2 linked regions of the Neobacillus sp. PS2-9 genome follow. The protein of the gene in region 1 binds, or shares a complex with, the protein of each later gene. Links are inferred from orthologs where the notes say so. Each region holds a gene or a part of one and is shown on either strand. Other genes may lie near its edges. The genes, in order: dnaA and sirA.

The links.
Region 2: the proteins of dnaA (region 1) and sirA are in contact, whole or in part, in a crystal structure (PDB 4TPS), measured with the Bacillus subtilis proteins. The link is inferred for Neobacillus sp. PS2-9 from one-to-one orthologs.

Annotation. Positions count from the first base shown.
Region 1 is NZ_CP133269.1:27,891-37,396, forward strand. The notes cover bases 5,959-8,957. They hold dnaA (chromosomal replication initiator protein DnaA), read right to left. Parts: upstream 8,132-8,957; coding sequence 6,785-8,131; downstream 5,959-6,784. Other genes in these bases: dnaN (DNA polymerase III subunit beta), read right to left, coding at 5,959-6,576; rpmH (50S ribosomal protein L34), read left to right, coding at 8,829-8,957. Also shown: gyrA (DNA gyrase subunit A), read right to left, coding at 1-1,585; gyrB (DNA topoisomerase (ATP-hydrolyzing) subunit B), read right to left, coding at 1,676-3,604; extracellular matrix regulator RemB, read right to left, coding at 3,679-3,927; DNA replication/repair protein RecF, read right to left, coding at 3,936-5,054; S4 domain-containing protein YaaA, read right to left, coding at 5,072-5,287; more of dnaN, read right to left, coding at 5,440-5,958; more of rpmH, read left to right, coding at 8,958-8,963; rnpA (ribonuclease P protein component), read left to right, coding at 9,159-9,500. UniProt on the Bacillus subtilis protein: Plays an essential role in the initiation and regulation of chromosomal replication. ATP-DnaA binds to the origin of replication (oriC) to initiate formation of the DNA replication initiation complex once per cell cycle.
Region 2 is NZ_CP133269.1:3,443,939-3,453,262, reverse strand. Bases 1,928-4,744 are described here. They hold sirA (sporulation inhibitor of replication protein SirA), read left to right. Parts: upstream 1,928-3,024; coding sequence 3,025-3,465; downstream 3,466-4,744. Other genes in these bases: RCG25_RS17370 (YneF family protein), read left to right, coding at 3,539-3,754; tkt (transketolase), read left to right, coding at 1,928-2,795. In the rest of the region: RCG25_RS17390 (YneB family resolvase-like protein), read left to right, coding at 1-306; RCG25_RS17385 (DUF896 domain-containing protein), read left to right, coding at 382-612; more of tkt, read left to right, coding at 789-1,927; RCG25_RS17360 (GerAB/ArcD/ProY family transporter), read left to right, coding at 5,650-6,762; RCG25_RS17355 (Ger(x)C family spore germination protein), read left to right, coding at 6,737-7,990; RCG25_RS17350 (hypothetical protein), read left to right, coding at 7,992-8,150; RCG25_RS17345 (hypothetical protein), read left to right, coding at 8,237-8,548; RCG25_RS17340 (ABC transporter transmembrane domain-containing protein), read left to right, coding at 8,921-9,324. UniProt on the Bacillus subtilis protein: Inhibits DNA replication initiation during sporulation, preventing overinitiation and thus enforcing diploidy; probably the main regulator of sporulation replication initiation under Spo0A control.

The sequences.
Region 1 (9,506 bases):
GTCGTTGGGCACGATATGTAGATACAGGTAGACGTTTGATATAACCATTATGGGTTAATGAAATGACAATATTTTCACGAGGAATTAAGTCTTCATCCTCAATATTCTCAAGTCCGCCTGTTACAATCTCGGTACGGCGCTTATCATTGAAGCGCTCTTTAATTTCAGTCAATTCCTCACGGATAATGGCAAGAACCTTTTCTTCATCCGCTAAAATTGCTTTTAATTCTGCAATTAGCTTCACTAAGTTTTGATACTCTTCTTCAATCTTTTCTCTTTCTAATCCCGTTAAACGTTGTAGACGCATATCAAGGATCGCTTGTGCCTGCTTTTCAGAAAGATTAAAGGTTGTCATTAAACCTTCACGTGCAATATCCGTTGTTTGTGAACTTCGAATTAAATTTATAACCGCATCAAGATTGTCTAAAGCAATTCTTAAGCCATCTAAAATATGGGCACGTGCTTCTGCTTTTCGTAATTCAAATTCAATTCTTCTTCGAATAACTACTCTTTGATGATCCAGATAGTGAACCAAACATTGCTTTAGGCTCAGTACCTTCGGCTGTCCACCAACAAGTGCTAGCGTGTTAATTCCGAAGCTGGTTTGAAGTGCCGTTTGTTTATATAAATTATTTAAAAGGACATTTGCATTCGCATCTTTCCGAACTTCAATGACGATTCGCATTCCTCTACGGTCAGATTCATCCCGCAGATCAGTGATGCCTTCAATTTTTTTATCACGAGCTAATTCGGCAATTTTCTCAATTAACTTCGCCTTATTTACTTGATATGGAAGCTCATTTACAATGATAACTTCCTTACCGTTAGACTTTTGTTCAATTTCCACTTTAGCTCGGATTGTTATGGAGCCTCTGCCAGTTTCGTAAGCCTTCCGAATACCGCTTCTGCCAAGAATCATTCCGCCTGTTGGGAAATCAGGACCTGGGATAATTTCCATTAACTCCTGAGTAGTTATTTCTGGATCATGACTGATTGCTAACACTCCATCGATAACTTCCCCAAGCTGATGTGGTGGTATATTTGTAGCCATACCTACCGCAATACCCGTCGTTCCATTAACTAATAGGTTTGGAAACCTAGCTGGTAAAACAACCGGTTCTCTTTCCTCACCATCATAGTTATCTTGATAATCAATAGTATCTTTGTTTATATCTCTTAATAATTCCATTGATATCTTAGACATTCTTGATTCTGTGTAACGCATAGCTGCTGCAGCGTCACCATCCACAGAACCAAAGTTACCATGCCCATCAACGAGCATATAACGATAGTTGAAATCCTGTGCCATACGTACCATCGTTTCATAAACAGCAGAATCACCATGTGGGTGATACTTACCGATTACATCCCCAACAATACGAGCAGATTTTTTATATGGTTTGTCCGAATGCATTCCTAAATCATGCATAGCATAAAGAATACGGCGATGAACTGGTTTTAACCCATCACGGACATCCGGAAGGGCACGAGAAACAATAACACTCATCGCATAGTCAAGAAAGGAAGATTTCATCTCTTGACTTATATTAATCTCTTTTATTTGAGAATTTGGTGTTTCAGCCATAATTTGTACCTCCTATTGGATCACACTAAGGGCTAGGTAAAAGAAAAAGGAGGATAGTGGTCATCCCTCTACCCCTTAATCTATATCTAGTTAAATATCTAGATTCTTTACATATTGCGCATTTGCTTCAATGAAGTTACGGCGTGGTTCTACCTTATCGCCCATTAACATTTCAAATGTCTCGTCTGCTTCTATCGCATCTTCAAGGCTCACTTGAAGCATGGTTCTAGTAGATGGATCCATCGTTGTTTCCCATAATTGTTCTGGATTCATCTCTCCCAAACCTTTATAACGTTGAATATTTGGCTTCGGTGCTGCTGGTAACTCCGCAAAAATCTTATCAAGTTCTTTATCATTATAGGCGTACTCTATACGCTTCCCTTGCTGAACCTTATAAAGAGGTGGCTGTGCAATGTAAATATAGCCCGCTTCTAAGATTTTTCTCATATAACGATAAAAGAAGGTTAAGATAAGTGTCCGAATATGCGCACCATCTACGTCGGCATCTGTCATAATTACAACTTTATGATAACGGGCTTTTGAAATGTCGAAATCTTCGCCAATTCCAGTTCCAATGGCTGTGATCATTGCTCTTACTTCGTTGTTAGACAGAATCTTGTCAAGACGTGCTTTTTCAACATTAAGAATTTTACCTCTTAGGGGTAGAATTGCTTGGAAGTGTCGGTCCCGTCCTTGCTTCGCTGAACCTCCCGCAGAATCACCCTCAACGATGTATATTTCACTCTCTGAGGGATCTTTTGAAGAGCAGTCCGCAAGTTTACCTGGTAAGCTCGATACTTCTAGAGCACTTTTCCGGCGCGTTAATTCCCTAGCTTTCTTAGCTGCAAGTCTGGCCCGTGCCGCCATCAAACCTTTTTCAACGATTTTTTTCGCTACCGTTGGATTTTCTAAGAGGAATTTTTCAAAGTGGCCGGCAAAGACCGTATCTGTGATAGCCCTAACTTCTGAATTACCGAGTTTTGTCTTTGTTTGTCCCTCAAATTGTGGATCAGGATGTTTGATGGAAACAATCGCTGTTAACCCTTCACGGACATCTTCCCCTGATAGGTTCGTATCATTCTCTTTGATTAGGCTATTTTTCCTTGCATAATCATTGATAACTCTTGTTAAGGCTGTTTTAAATCCGGATTCATGTGTTCCACCTTCATAGGTGTGAATATTATTGGCAAAAGAATAAATGCTATCAGTGTAGCCCTCGTTGTACTGAAGGGCAACTTCCACACTAATACCATCGCGTTCCCCGCCAATATATATCGGTTCTTCATGAATGACTTCCTTCGTGCGGTTTAAATGTTCAACATACGATTTAATTCCGCCTTCGTAGTAGTATTCATTCTGTTTATTTTCAACACGCTTATCTTCAATAGTGATTTTAATTCCTTTGTTTAAGAAGGCTAATTCACGAAGACGAGTAGCGAGAATGTCATATTCATATACTAATGTTTCAGTGAAAATCTCTCCATCGGGTTTAAAGTGTGTAATTGTACCCGTTTGATCAGTTGTACCAATAACCTCTAATTCTTGAACAACTGCGCCTCGCTCAAATTTAATCGAGTGAATTTTCCCATCACGGTGGACATATACCTCAAGTTCAGTAGAGAGGGCATTAACAACTGAAGCACCAACACCATGAAGGCCCCCAGAAACCTTATAACCCCCACCGCCAAATTTACCGCCGGCATGGAGTACCGTCATAATAACTTCAACTGCGGGTCTGCCCATCTTTTCTTGAATACCAACCGGAATTCCACGGCCATTATCCTTGACAGTAATACTGTTATCTTTTTCAATTAAGACATTAATCTCATCACAGTAACCAGCGAGTGCCTCATCAATACTGTTATCAACAATTTCCCATACTAGATGATGAAGACCCTTTCCACTAGTTGATCCAATATACATACCAGGTCTTTTTCTAACCGCTTCAAGGCCTTCAAGGACTTGGATTTGATCCGCACCGTATGCTTGTTCCTGAACCGCATTTTGTTCGATAGTCATACTAGTTCACCTGCACCTTCTGACAAAAATATATCTATATTTTCGTTGTTTAAAACAATAAAAGAATGTTTATATTAAAATTCATGTATACTCATTTGATTTGAACGTTTCTTTAAAGTTCCAGAGGCAATCGGGGATAGGTATACTTTTTCATGGGTAATAATAACTGACTTATAAGGGTTTTTAGACAAATTAATTACCTTTTCCTGATGGTGCTCTAGGAATTCCTCGACAAGTGACGATTGATGGGCACTTTCTTTATCTAAAATAGAAATAATATCCTTAGCCCTAATATTAAGATCTTCCCCGATATGAATATACATAGTTCACCTCAGTTTACTTTCCTTATCGCTCCAGCCTCAACAACAAAGGTTGAAGCCTCCTTTAATGTTTGGTGGTCAATCCCTTCCACACTTGTCGTTGTCACAAATGTTTGAACCTTTCCCTGGATGGTATTAAGTAAATGGGATTGTCTGTAATCATCCAATTCGGATAACACATCATCAAGCAGTAAAATAGGGTACTCACCAATTTCAGAATAGATTAGCTCAATTTCTGCAAGCTTTACCGAAAGGGCCGTTGTTCGCTGTTGTCCCTGTGAACCAAAGGTTTGAACATCTCTTCCGTTCACAAAAAATAATAAATCATCACGATGAGGCCCAAAAAGGGTAGTGCCTCTTTCAATTTCCTTCGTTCTGACCTTCGCGAATTTTTCTTCAAAGCATGCTATCATCTTCGACAAATCTTGTTCTTCTAATACCTCTACCGAAGGCTTATAGGTAATTTCCAGGTTCTCTAACCCCCTTGAAATCCCTTGATGGATTGGTTTTGCCCATTTTTCAAGTAAACGGAGGAATTCAAACCGCTTTGTGACAATTTTCACTGCCATTTGGATGAATTGTTCCGTTAAAATTTCAAGCATGGTTTGATCCGTTTGTTTCCTTATTTGCATCATTTTCAAATAATGATTGCGTTGTTGGAGTATTTTTTGATATTGGCTCATATCATGTAAATAAATTGGCGAAACCTGCCCAATCTCCATATCAATAAACCGTCTTCGCACCTGTGGACTGCCTTTAACAATATTAAGGTCTTCTGGTGCAAACATAACCACATTCAAATTGCCCACATATTGACTTAATCTTTGCTGTTCAATATGGTTGCACTTTGCCTTTTTTCCCTTTTTCGAAATAATTAGCTGCATAGGCAAAGAACTATGTTGTTTTTGAACCCGTCCCTCTATTTTAGCATATTCTTGGTCCCAGCGAATAAGTTCTTTGTCATTAGATGTCCGGTGTGATTTTGCCATGGCGAGGACATAAATGGATTCCATCACATTTGTTTTCCCTTGGGCATTCTCACCTAAGATAACATTTACTTTATTTTCAAATTCCACGAATAGCTCTTCATAGTTTCGATAATTATTTAAGGCTAATTTTTCAATATACATGGCAACGCATCCTTTAGCTAGTCGGTAACCACAAACTCCCCAAAGCCAGCAATTTGGACTTTGTCACCTGCTCGAAGCTTTCTACCTCTTCTTTGATCTTGTTCACCATTTATAATTACTTCATGTTCGCTCAAAAACCATTTTGCCATTCCACCCGTTTGAATTACATCAGCTAATTTCAAAAATTGACCTAATGTAATAAATTCTGTGTCCAGCTTTACTTTTTCAGGCATGTTGTCACCCTCATTTCTAAAATGGTCTCAATACTTTATTTTACTAAAAAAATCATCAGGATACAAAGAAAACCAAAAAAAGAAATCATTTTACTTTTTATAAGTAAAGAAAGCCGCCATTTAATTGGCGGCCATCTGTAGTTTTTTATTGATTAGTATGTTCTTACAGGTAGGATTAACTGCAAGATGCTTTCGTCATGTAGAGGCCGGATTAAGAAGGGGCGCATGGCTCCTGTGAAGCTTACTTTGATATCCGTTCCTTCTAATGCTTTTAATGCATCCATCATATATTTCGCGCTAAAGGAGATTTTTAGATCATCTCCCTCAATGGATGAGCTTTGAATCTCTTCTACAACTTTTCCTATTTCAGGAGTATTGGAGGAAACCTCAATGATTCCATCCTCAATCGTAGAGAACTTAACCACATTATTCCTTCCTTCACGTGCTAATAGGGAAGCACGATCAATCGCTTGAAGGAATTCCTTCGTGTTAACCGTTACATCGGTCTTACTCTCATTTGGAATCAATCTAGACGTATCAGGATAATTTCCTTCTAACAATCTTGAAAAGAATAGTAAGTGCTTTGCTTTAAATAATATTTGATTTTCTGTAATAACAATATCTATTAGTTCATTGGAGTCATCAATAATCTTATTTAATTCATTTAAGCTCTTGCCTGGAATAACAACATTATAGCTATCGTTATTCTCCGTTTCGATTTTTGCTTTTCTTAATGCCAGACGATGACTATCTGTTGCAATACAGATTAGTTCCTCATTTTCGATCTTCCAGTTTACACCTGTCAAGATGGGGCGTGTTTCTGAGGTGGACACTGCAAAATGTGTTTGTCTAATCATCGCTTTTAGAAGATCGGTAGCAATATGAAACTTATTATTTTCCTCAATTTGTGGAAGGTGAGGGTATTCCTCTGCATCTAAACCATTTAAGTTAAACTCGGATTTTCCAGATCGAATAACGGTTTGAAGTGAACCAAGTACCTCAATTTCAACTGAGTCTGTAGGCAGCTTTTTAACAATTTCGCTAAAAAACTTGGCTTGTAGAACAATCGATCCTACTTGTTTAATTTCAACAATTTCATCCCCAGCATCCTCTTTTGGAATGAATGATTCAATTGAAATATCAGAATCACTACCTGTTAACGTTACTCCTTCAGCAGTCGCAGTAATTTTAATCCCGGTCAAGATTGGAATGGTTGTCCTTGTTGTGACAGCCTTCATAACATCTTGCACACTTTGAACAAGGCGGTCTCGTTGGATTATAAATTTCATATCAAAATCCTCCGTTTAGGCATATTTTTTTAGCTGTAACATATAATATTATTTTTTAAAAAAAATAGTAGAAGTACTAGTAGGGCCTGTTAGTATGTGGATAACTGACATTTTACAATGGAAACACAGCCTATCCACATGTGGACAGACTGTGTACAACAGGTAAGAAGTTATTCACATTATTAAATAGAAAATGCAAAAAAAATAATTACACTTTCAATAAATCATGTAATTCCTTCATTTGCTTTTGCATTTGTGCATCTGTCTGAAGCAGCTTTGAGATTTTTTCATGTGCATGAATGACAGTTGTGTGATCGCGTCCACCAAACTCTTCTCCTATTTTAGGCAAGGAGTAGTCTGTTAATTCGCGGGATAAATACATGGCAATTTGCCTAGGAAACGCAACAGATTTGGTCCGTTTCTTCGCTTTAAAGTCCTCTAGTTTAATACTAAAGTATTCCCCAACGACCCGTTGAATTTCAAGAATCGTAATTACTTTAGGTTTAGAGCTTGGAATGATATCCTTTAATGCCTCTGCAGCTAGATCTGCATTTATATCCTTATTAATTAAGGATGAATAGGCAACTACTCGAATCAATGCTCCCTCTAATTCACGAATGTTTGAATCAATTTGGTTGGCAATATAGAGCATGACCTCATTGGGAATATCTAATCCTTCCGCTTTTGCTTTCTTACGAAGAATCGCAATCCTTGTTTCTAAATCAGGGGGAGTAATATCTGTAATTAGGCCCCATTCAAAACGGGAACGTAAACGATCCTCTAGTGTAGGGATCTCTCTTGGCGGCCGGTCACTAGAAATAATAATTTGCTTACTTTCTTCATGCAATGCATTAAATGTATGGAAAAATTCTTCTTGGGTTGATTCTTTTCCAGCTAAAAACTGAATATCATCTATAAGTAAAATATCTACATTTCGATATTTATTGCGAAAATTCTCTGCTTTATTGTCACGAATCGAGTTAATGAATTCATTTGTAAATTTTTCTGATGATAAATAAACGACCTTCGCGGAAGGGTTATGATCTAAAACATAATGGCCAATTGCGTGCATTAAGTGGGTCTTTCCTAATCCTACGCCCCCATAAATAAATAGCGGATTATATGCTTTTGCTGGCGCCTCAGCTACCGCAAGTGATGCTGCATGGGCGAAACGGTTACCAGAACCGATAACGAATGTATCAAATGTATATTTTTGATTTAGAATACCTTGAGGAAAATCACCGTGATCATCCTCTTTTTTCACCTTTTTTGGCGGTAATTGCACATCTGTCTCTGCTTCATTCTGGTTTTGCGGAATAATAAACTTTACTGATAGCTCTTCTCCGGTAATTTCATAGAGAATACCAGAGATTAACTGAGAATAACGCTCTTCCAGCCAATCACGCGCAAATTCATTGGGTGCTGTTATGATAAGCAAATTGCCTTGAAGGGAATGGGCCTTTGTTGACTTAAGCCAGGTGTCAAAGCTAGGCTTGCTTATCTTTTTCTCAATATTGGCTAGGGCAGCATTCCAAAGATCCGCAATATTTTCCAACTAGTATCCCTCCTTAATCGTCTTTTTTTCTTTATTGTCCAGCTCCTGCGGCTCATCTTTCGTAAACGACCGCTTGTACTTTTGTAATCTACTTGACTAAAGTTCCGTTAAAAAACACAGGTTATACAAGTTGTACAACCTATTAATTTATAAATATACGAAACACTGGTTGTGGAAAACATATAATAAGGAATAAATGTGGAGTTTCGACAATATCCACCCCTTGTGGACAAGTTTTTACATAGTGCTTGGATAAACTATCCACATGTTATCCACAAATTGTGGATAATTAATTTGGGGGATAAAGTTATTCAGAGTGAAAACACAAATATAATATCAAATAATTGCTTGTGGTGCAATGCCTTTTCGCAGTTTATCCACAACCAGAACAACGTGTGCACAAAATTTGTCCACAAGTAGATAATTTGTGCAAAACCTGTCAATATGTTGTGTGGATAATGAAAAAAATGTCGAAATAATATCCACAACTAAATTTTCGGGTTAGAACTATTCACTTTGTCTAGTGTGCCTCACTTTTCTAATTATAGTTTCTGGAAAATCGATAATTCATATTCGAAAAAAATTGGAAATGGGAAACAATAGTTGGAGAGTGGTTGACAATTTTATGTTGACCTCTTTATAATAAGTTAGACTGTCGTTTAAAATTGTCAGCTATTCCTCAGGGAGGTGTCATATAATGAAAAGAACATATCAACCAAATAGTCGTAAACATAGTAAAGTTCACGGTTTCCGTAGTCGTATGAGCTCAGCTAATGGACGTAAGGTTCTAGCTCGTCGTCGTCAAAAAGGAAGAAAAGTATTATCAGCATAGACCACTGAAGAGTCAGTGGTCTTTTTTTCTAATTAAAGGGGGGAAGAGATCTTCCCCTTGATTAGAAAATTCGCCGATTAACAAAAAAAAGTCCTTTTCGGCTTAGAAAATAGAGCATATTTGAATACTACGAATGGTTATAGTAGAAATTGAACTATCTTACCTGAGCCAATCAGAGACTGAAGGTGTTTATTGATGAAAAAAGAATTTCGAGTAAAGAAAAATAAAGAGTTCCAAGCTGCCTTTCAAAAAGGGCATTCATTTGCTAATAGGCAATTTGTTGTCTACTCTCTGCAAAAAGCAGATCAGGACTACTTCCGCATCGGTTTGTCAGTCAGTAAAAAAATCGGAAATGCTGTTACTAGAAATAGAATCAAACGGTATGTCAGACAAGCTATCTTTGAACTGAATGACCAGCTAGAAGCTGGAAAGGACTATGTCATTATTGCGCGGAAGCCTACTGCTGATATGGATTTTTTTGAAGTAAAAAAAAGCTTAACCCATGTCCTTAAGGTGGGAAAAGTGCTTAAAAAATGATAAAAT
Region 2 (9,324 bases), 3.4 Mb from region 1 along the record:
TCAATGGTTCTACAGATTGTCAGTATGGTGGAGGAATATCAACGAAAGCTTCATAACGTTAAAATTAAGCGTGGAATGAAACGAGCGGTTGAACGAGGATATCAACCTCAACATAACTTAAGAAATCTCGGAGAATCTTCAGGCAGGGATAAAATTGATGTTCCTATTGAAGAAATTGTTAGGATGAGAAATAATAACATGACTTTTTCAGAAATTGCCGCAACGCTTAGAGGCTTAGGTTATCTTATTTCTAAAGCTACGATACATAGGAGATACCAGGAATTTATAGAATCAAAAGTTGAGTAGACCTTTTGCCTTGTCAGAAGGTCTTATTTTTAGTAAAATCAGATGTCAGACGACTAATTGAAAGGAAGGTTCTTAATGCTATCAAAAGAAAAAATGGCTAGGATTAATGAGTTGGCCAGAAAATCGAAATCGACAGGATTAACGGAACTAGAAGCAAAAGAGCAATCTAAACTACGAAGCGAGTATTTAGCAACTTTCCGTTCTAGTATGCTTGATACGTTAACAAATACAAAGTTCATCGACCCGGAAGGTAATGATGTAACACCTGAGAAAATTAAGGTTAGAAAGAAAAATACACTTCATTAATAAATCGGGATACATTTTGTATTCCCTTTTTACATATACAAACAATTAATGTGTCAAAATAAGAAACAAAATGCCTTTTGGCTCTTATTTAAATGCTTTTTGTTGAATTAAAAACATCGGCAATATAATATTAATGATGTATTTAGTATCCTAGTGATTAAGAAAGGATGTAATTCATGTTTAACACTATTGATGATTTATCTGTTACTTCAATCCGAACGCTTTCCATTGACGCTATCGAGAAAGCAAACTCTGGCCATCCTGGTATGCCGATGGGTGCGGCTCCAATGACTTATACATTATGGACACGATTCATGAATCATAACCCAAAAAACCCTAAATGGTTTAACCGTGACCGATTTGTTTTATCTGCAGGTCATGGTTCAGCATTGTTATACAGCATGCTTCATTTATCCGGTTACAGTTTATCAATGGATGATCTAAAACAATTCCGTCAGTGGGGTAGTAAGACACCTGGACATCCAGAATATGGTCATACTGAAGGTGTAGAAGCAACAACAGGTCCACTTGGTCAGGGAATTGCTATGGCAGTGGGTATGGCAATGGCGGAGCGCCATGTAGCAGGTGTTTATAATAAAGAAAATTATGAATTAGTCAACCACTTTACATATAGTATTTGCGGTGATGGGGATTTAATGGAAGGTGTATCAGCTGAGGCTGCCTCTCTTGCTGGTCACTTAAAGTTAGGTCGATTGGTTGTTCTTTATGATTCTAATGATATTTCCCTTGATGGTGACTTAGATAAATCATTCTCTGAGAGTGTTAAGGACCGTTTCCTTTCATACGGATGGCAATATCTTCGTGTAGAAGATGGTAATAACCTTGAGGAAATTGCAAAAGCACTTGAAGAAGCAAGAAATGATTTAGACCGTCCAACGATGATTGAAGTAAGAACGGTCATTGGTTATGGCTCACCAAACCGCGCCGGTACTTCTGGTGTTCATGGATCACCACTGGGTGCTAATGAGTTAAAGCTTACTAAAGAGGCTTATAAATGGACTTTTGAAGAAGATTTCCATGTTCCACAGGAAGTATATGAAAACTTCCAAAAGCTTATCGTTGAAACTGGCGAGAAAAAGGAAAAAGAATGGAACGATCTTTTTGCAAAATATAAGACAGAATATCCTGAACTAGCTGCTCAATTGGAGCAGGCATTAAACAATGAATTACCTGCTGGTTGGGACAAGGATATCCCTGTTTACAGTGAAGGAAAGAGCTTAGCAAGCCGTGCATCTTCTGGAGAGGTGTTAAATGCGATTGCGAAAAACCTTCCTATCTTCATTGGTGGTTCCGCAGACCTTGCAGGATCTAACAAAACGATGATTAAAGGATCAAAAGATTATATGCCAGGTTCCTATGAGGGCCGTAATTTCTGGTTCGGTGTCCGTGAATTTGCAATGGGTGCTGCAATGAACGGTATAACTCTTCATGGTGGCGTAAAAGTATTTGGTGGAACATTCTTCGTTTTCTCTGATTACTTACGTCCAGCTATTCGTTTAGCTGCATTAATGGGTCTACCTGTAACCTATGTATTTACTCATGACAGTATTGCGGTTGGTGAAGATGGACCAACACACGAACCAGTTGAACAGCTTGCAGCATTACGTGCTATGCCAGGATTATCCATCATTCGTCCAGCAGATGGAAACGAAACAGCTGCAGCATGGAAGTTAGCTGTTGAATCCACAAATAAGCCAACTGCACTTGTTCTAACTCGTCAAGATCTGCCTACATTAAAAGGTACAGATACAAATGCATACGATGGAGTTTCTAAAGGTGCCTATGTAGTTTCTCCATCTGAAAGAGAAACGCCAGATGCTTTATTATTGGCAACTGGTTCTGAAGTAAGCCTTGCTGTTGAAGCTCAAAAGGCTTTAGCTGGTGATGGAATTCATGTTTCTGTAGTAAGCATGCCTTCTTGGGATCGTTTTGAACAGCAATCTCAGGAATACAAAGATTCCGTTCTTCCAAAGAACGTGAAAAAACGTCTTGGTATAGAAGTAGGTTCATCTTTTGGATGGCACAAATATACTGGTGACGAAGGCGATGTACTGGCAATCGATATGTTCGGAGCTTCTGCACCAGGTGAAAAGATTATGGAAGAATACGGCTTTACAGTAAGCAATGTTGTTGCCCGTGTGAAGGCATTGTTACAAAAATAAACAACAAATGTTAGGGACAGCTTTTAGCTGTTCCTTTTTTTGTGACAATTTTTCGAAAAATATCCTTTTCTGAAGGAAAGTTCATATTTTCTATCGAATTCATAGTAGATTTGTTAAGAAATCTGTTAATCGACAAAAGTAGTGGAAGTTTTTGCCGCAGTAAGACAAATGATTCGTTTGTGTTTTTTTATAATAGAAAAAAGGGGAATCAACGAAGGAGAGAACCGTAGTGAGAAAATATCAGCTATATTTAATAGAAGATGAATTTGCGGCCCATTACTTCGGAAGAGAGCGACTATTTTTTCAGCTTTTTCAGGAACATCAACATGCAGTTGGCGAGCTAAAATTTATAACTAAAAAACAAATTTCATATATCACAAAAAGAGTAGAAGTCTTAAAAATTCACCAGTTAATTCAGAAGCAACTTGGAAAAATTAAGGGGTTTAAGGCTGACCATGGTGCATACACCATTGAATTGAGCGGAAAACTAAGTACGGCAAAGGTTGAAGTCTTTCAGGACTTGATTACTGTTGAAGCACAAGGAAGCTATGAAGCGGAAACAGCTTTTTTTGAAGTGCTTAGAAAATGTGAATCATCCTTCTTAGCTATTGACCTTGAACATCAACGATATGGCTGGTTAAAGCCAATTAAAGAAAGAAAATTTATCTAATTGAAACGAGATATTGTCTTATCTCGTTTTATTTAGTACACTGTATGATAGACAACATGAAGGAGGAAGTTTAATGGGTATGTACATTCTAGTAGGTATACTAGCATTAGTAGCTGGTGTAGCACTAGGATTTTTCATTGCTCGGAAATATATGATGAGCTATTTAAAGAAAAATCCGCCAATTAATGAGCAAATGTTAAAAATGATGATGATGCAAATGGGTATGAAGCCTTCACAAAAGAAGATCAACCAAATGATGTCAGCTATGAACAAGCAACAATCTAAATAATTGGACAAGCACATCTATCATATACATTGACCAAAATAATTAAGAGAAACGACCTACAGGTCGTTTCTTTTTTTTATTTCGTAGGCTGTGTTTAAAGAACAGAGTTGATTTTTTATACCTGTTGATTGGAGCGGAAGGCTCGAAGACTCCTGTGGGAGTACGGTTCAGGGGAGACCCCGCAGGCGTAAGCGCCGAGGAGGCTCGCCGAAACGCCCACGGAAAGCGAAGAGCCTGGAGCGGAAATCAACAGGCAATTTTAATAGAGCCATTTTCTAAAAAAGGGAATGAAACTAGTTTGTTTTGAGAACCTTAAAAACAAAAAGGCTAGTAGTGGAGTGGTTAATCTGTTAAAGCAATTAAAGAACAAAATGAAACAAATCACCCAACAACAAGAGAGTAAAGAAGAAAATGTCCACTCTGATGAGCTTATACGTTTAAAACAGTGCAATATATTTAAAGAACTTGTCAATAACAACGAAGCAATCGCTAAAATTTATAAATTACATAAGAATCGGGATATAAGTATCAGAAACTTAACAATCGGAGGATCGGGAGTAAAAGCATGTATTGTATTTCTAACTCCGATCGTTAATGCAGAAATAATAGAAAGATCAATCATTGAGCCATTACTAACAAACATAGATAGAAATAAAGAAATCGAAATGCTCATTGTAAACCAATCTATTAAGAAAATTTCTACCTTTAAAGAAGTTCTTTTAGAAGTTAATAAAGGGAATACGGTCTTATTTATCGATAACTGTTCGATCGCTTTTTCAATGGAAACCGCACAGGTTAAAGCTAGAAATATTGAAAAAGCAGAGACTGAAGTCATCTTAAAAGGGCCAAAAGAGGATTTTACTGAGAATGTTGCTGATAACATCTCATTAATTCGTAAAAAGTTTAGAACGTAAAGTCTAATAAATGAGTCAATAACCGTTTCAAAGAAAAATAACGATGAGGTATATATTCTTTATTTAGAAGATGTAGTAAATGAAGAATTATTAGAAAATGTAAAAAAAAGTTTACAGTCATTTGAAGTAGATGTAATTCAAAACATTGGAATTTTAGAGCAATATATTGAGGATAGAGAAAAATCAATATTCCCAACCACCCTTTATACTGAAAAACCTGATAGGGCAGCATCATTTATTCAAGATGGATATATCGTTTTACTGATGCATAGCTCTCCAGCATGTTTAGTCCTACCCGCAACCTTTTGGGCCTTTTTTCATACACCAGATGAACATTATTTGCGATTTTTATTTGGGAATTTTACGAGAGCATTACGGGGAATGGCCATATTTATCGCCTTATTTACATCTGCCATTTATATTTCCATTACTAACTATCATGCGCAGATGATTCCGCCTGATCTGTTGCTGGCCATATCGTCGACTAGGGAAAGAGTACCATTCCCAGCTTTCATTGAGATTTTAATTATGGAAATTGCTTTTGAATTAATTCGTGAAGCCGGTTTGAGGGTACCGAATCCAATTGGGCCAACCATTGGAATTGTGGGTGCGCTAATCCTTGGCCAGGCAGCTGTAGAGGCAAATGTAATTAGTCCTCTAGTCATTATAGTTGTTGCATTAAGTGGTCTATCATCGTTTGCAGTCAGCGATATCAGTTTTAATTTTGCCATTCGTATTATAAGATTTATCTTTATTATTGCTGCTGGGATTCTAGGCATATATGGAATGGTCGTCATATTTGTAATGGGATTATCTTATATGGTTTCTATTAGGAGCTTTGGGGTTCCATATTTAGCCCCCATGACCCCAAGATATAAAGCCTCTCAAGATACGGTATTTAGAAAAATTCTACAAAATGAAAGATGGAGACCGGGATTTTTAAGACCAAAGGATTTAGAAAAAAAGGGAGATACAACGTAAATTATGAATAATTCGACTAGCACTGTTGGAATTAGAGAATATGTGGCTACGATGTTATTAATTATTGGAGTCAAGCTATCTGATAGCACTCCAGCTCTTTACTTCGATAGCTTAAAAAGTGCTGCATGGATGGGACCTTTAATAGGAGGAATCATCACGACAATCCCACTATATTTCTTTATTAAAGTATTATCCCTTTATGAATCCAAAAACCTGCATGACTTAAATATCTTACTATTTGGTAAGTACATTGGGTTTCTGTTTTCCTTTATCTTTTGGGTCTATGGTTCCATAGTCATATCAGTTGATACAAGGAGCTATGTAGATATTATTGCCACTCTTTATTTTGTAAAGACCCCAACAATAGTTATCTTCATTGCTTTAATGGTTGCATGTGCTTACACTGCTAAAAAAGGAATACAAAATCTGACTTCAATGTCATGGATTATACTTTCTTACGTAAAAATCACACTGTTCCTTGCGTTATTATTAACCCTTAAAGATGCTAATACATTCGCCATTTTTCCGTTATGGGGACCGGGTATCAAAAAGGTAGTCACTGAAAGTGCTTTTAAAACCTCACTTTACGGTGATTTTTTATTTATGGGATTAATTTTTCCTTTCTTCACATCCAAAAAAGTATTCTCTAAAGGCTCGTGGCTTGCCTTAACTTTTTTAACGGTTGAAATGACTATTGCATTTGTCCTTTATCTTTTTATGTTCGATTACGGCCCTGCAAGTTTGTTAACTTATCCATTCCATGAAGTAATCCGTTATATCTCCATTGGCGATTTTCTTACCAGTCTTGATACCTTCTTTTTCCCGTTTTGGCTGGTCGCCAGCTTAATGAGATTTTCTATTTATTTATACTTAAACGCACTTCTGTTAGGGAATCTATTCAAAATAAAACAGTTTGAATATTTAATTCCAATTTTAGCGAGTGTTTTTTTAATCTTGGGGATGATCCCAGAAACACCATCGTTTACGATTTTTAAATTAAGAGACCCCTTATATGAACTTTTTTCACCGGTATTTATTGTATTTCCTCTCCTTCTCTGGGGGATGGCAAAGCTGAAGGGTGATTTTAAAAATGAACCTAAAAAAAATAATGCTTAGGATGACCATATATATCTGTATGATTCTCTTACTTTGCGGCTGCTGGGATAAAAAGGAGTTAGAAGAGAGGGCTTATGTTATAGGATTAGGATTGGCTAAGAACCACGAATCGAATAAGATTGATATCACATTTTTAATTGCTAACCCAGAGGTGGGAAGTCAGCAAAGTGGTTCCGGTTCAAAAGAACCTGCACGAGAAATAATTACGATTACAGCGAATGATTTTATCACAGCACGTAATACAGCTAATGCGATTGTTGCAAGGGAACTTACCTATGACTTATTACGAGTCTTTGTTGTTTCTGAACAATTAGCGGGTGATAAGGACTTTATTCGGTATATTTACGATGCGACAAAAGATAGAGAAATCAAGAGGGATGCGTATTTAATCGTTTCGAAAGAAGATCCTAGAGTCTTTTTTACCAATAATAAGCCTAAGTTAGAAACAAGACCACATAAATATTTTCAATTTATGATAACCAGAGGAATCGAAACTGGACTGATTCCGGATTCAGATCTCCATCGATTTTTTAGGGTAACAGAAAGTGATGATGATTTATTTCTAGCCATGTATGCAACCACAAAATTAGAAAAAGGAGGAAAGCGAGGGAATGAAGACGAGTATCTTGCAGGACAAATAGATACCGAAGGAACTTCCAATCAAACACAATTCATTGGAGCGGCTGTATTTAAAGAAGGAAAGATGATTGGTAAAATTACGGGGCAAGAAACAAGAATATCCGTTCTTTTAGATGATACAGCTGAGTTAAACGACGTATTGACAACGTATCCTGACCCATTTAATAAACAACTAAGAGTAGCGGCCCGAGTCATCAAGAAACAAAATAACGAAATTAACATTGATATTAAACATGGTCCTCCAAAAATCAATGTTACTTTACCACTAACCATTGAGATTTTATCTGACCCTAGTATGGTTAACTATGGAGCACATGAGGATAAGAAAAATATCTTAAAAAAACACTTAGAAAATGTGATTTCAAAAAAAATAGAAGCTTTTGTTAATAAAACTCAAACCGAGTTTAAAGGAGAACCATTTACGTGGTCTGCTGAGGTAAGGAAACAGTTTAAAACAATCCCAGAATATAAGAAGTATAATTGGATGAAGGTATACCCTGATGCTAGAGTAGATATTAAGGCAGATATTACATTAGGTGAATTTGGTAAGCAGGAAAAGGTGCCAAATTTAGAAGAGTTGAGGGATTAATATGAAGATCGCATTATGGTTCATAATTATCCTAATGGTAAGTTATAGCGTAGCTTTCTCCATTTCTTTATGGAAAGATAAAAATAAAAGCGGTGCAATTGTCATCATGGCATTTGCCTTATTTATCTTAATCGCCCCATACTTTGTTTTAATGAAATAAAAGGTTCACTAAATGTTTAAAAAATTAGCAGGAACCACCTACAATCATGTCTAACTATTTAGTTAGGTAGTGGAGGTGGAGCAGCTTTGAGTCAGAAAGTCATTGAAGGTTTAGATAACGTGGTTGTTGGGAAAAATGAATGCTTATTTTGTGAAAATGATATTCAATATGTAGCGATTGTAAGAGGAGATAACGATTTAGAGGAATTAAAAAAACAGTATCCTTTTTGTGAATTAACTGATCAAGTATTACCTTTAAACAAGAAGGTGGTAAATAATGTCCTTAATAAGGAAACACAACAAATCGTTGATCTCGAAGTAATCGTTCGATGTCCAAAATGTAATGCCAACAACAGATTTACCAGTTATCTAAAGTTAAGAAAATGGGTAAAAGAATAATTCTTATTTTAGCAATTCCTTTTGGGATTGCTTTTTTTACGGTAAATACAAATTTACAAAATGTTTATTATTTTATAAATATTTGATAAAATAGAAACCTCGGGAATAAACTTCGTTTCCCGTAATATCACTTTCTATTTATGGCTCTGTTAAACTTGTCTGTTGATTACTGCTCCAGGCGCTTCGCTTTCCGTGGGCGTTTCGGCGAGCCTCCTCGGCGCTTGCGCCTGCGGGGTCTCCCCTGAACCGTACTCCCACAGGAGTCTTCGCGCCTTCCGCTCCAATCAACAGTGTATAAAAATCAACAATGTTCTTTAACAAAGCCTTATTTATAGAAGGTGATTTACTTTTAAGGGTTTTGGGGGCGGTTGAATGAAAGTATTTTTAAATTTAGGCTGGTTTTTTAGACAAGAGAAGAAATCGTACATCTCAGGAATTATCTTATTAATGCTTGTCGCAGTACTGCAATTAGTGCCGCCAAAAATTATTGGAATTGTAGCTGATCATATCAATGAGGGGACAATGACAAAAGGGATCCTTGTTCAGTGGGTGCTGGTCCTTGTCGCGGTAGGGGTCTCGATGTATGTCTTACGTTATTACTGGAGAATTAGAATTTTCGGTTCAGCGGTCAAACTAAGTAAAATCTTAAGAAATCGTTTGTATCAGCATTTTACCAGAATGTCTCCGTCTTTTTATCAAAAAAACCGCATTGGTGATCTTATGGCGCATGCAACGAATGATCTTTCAGCTATCCAGCAAACGGCAGGAGCGGGGGT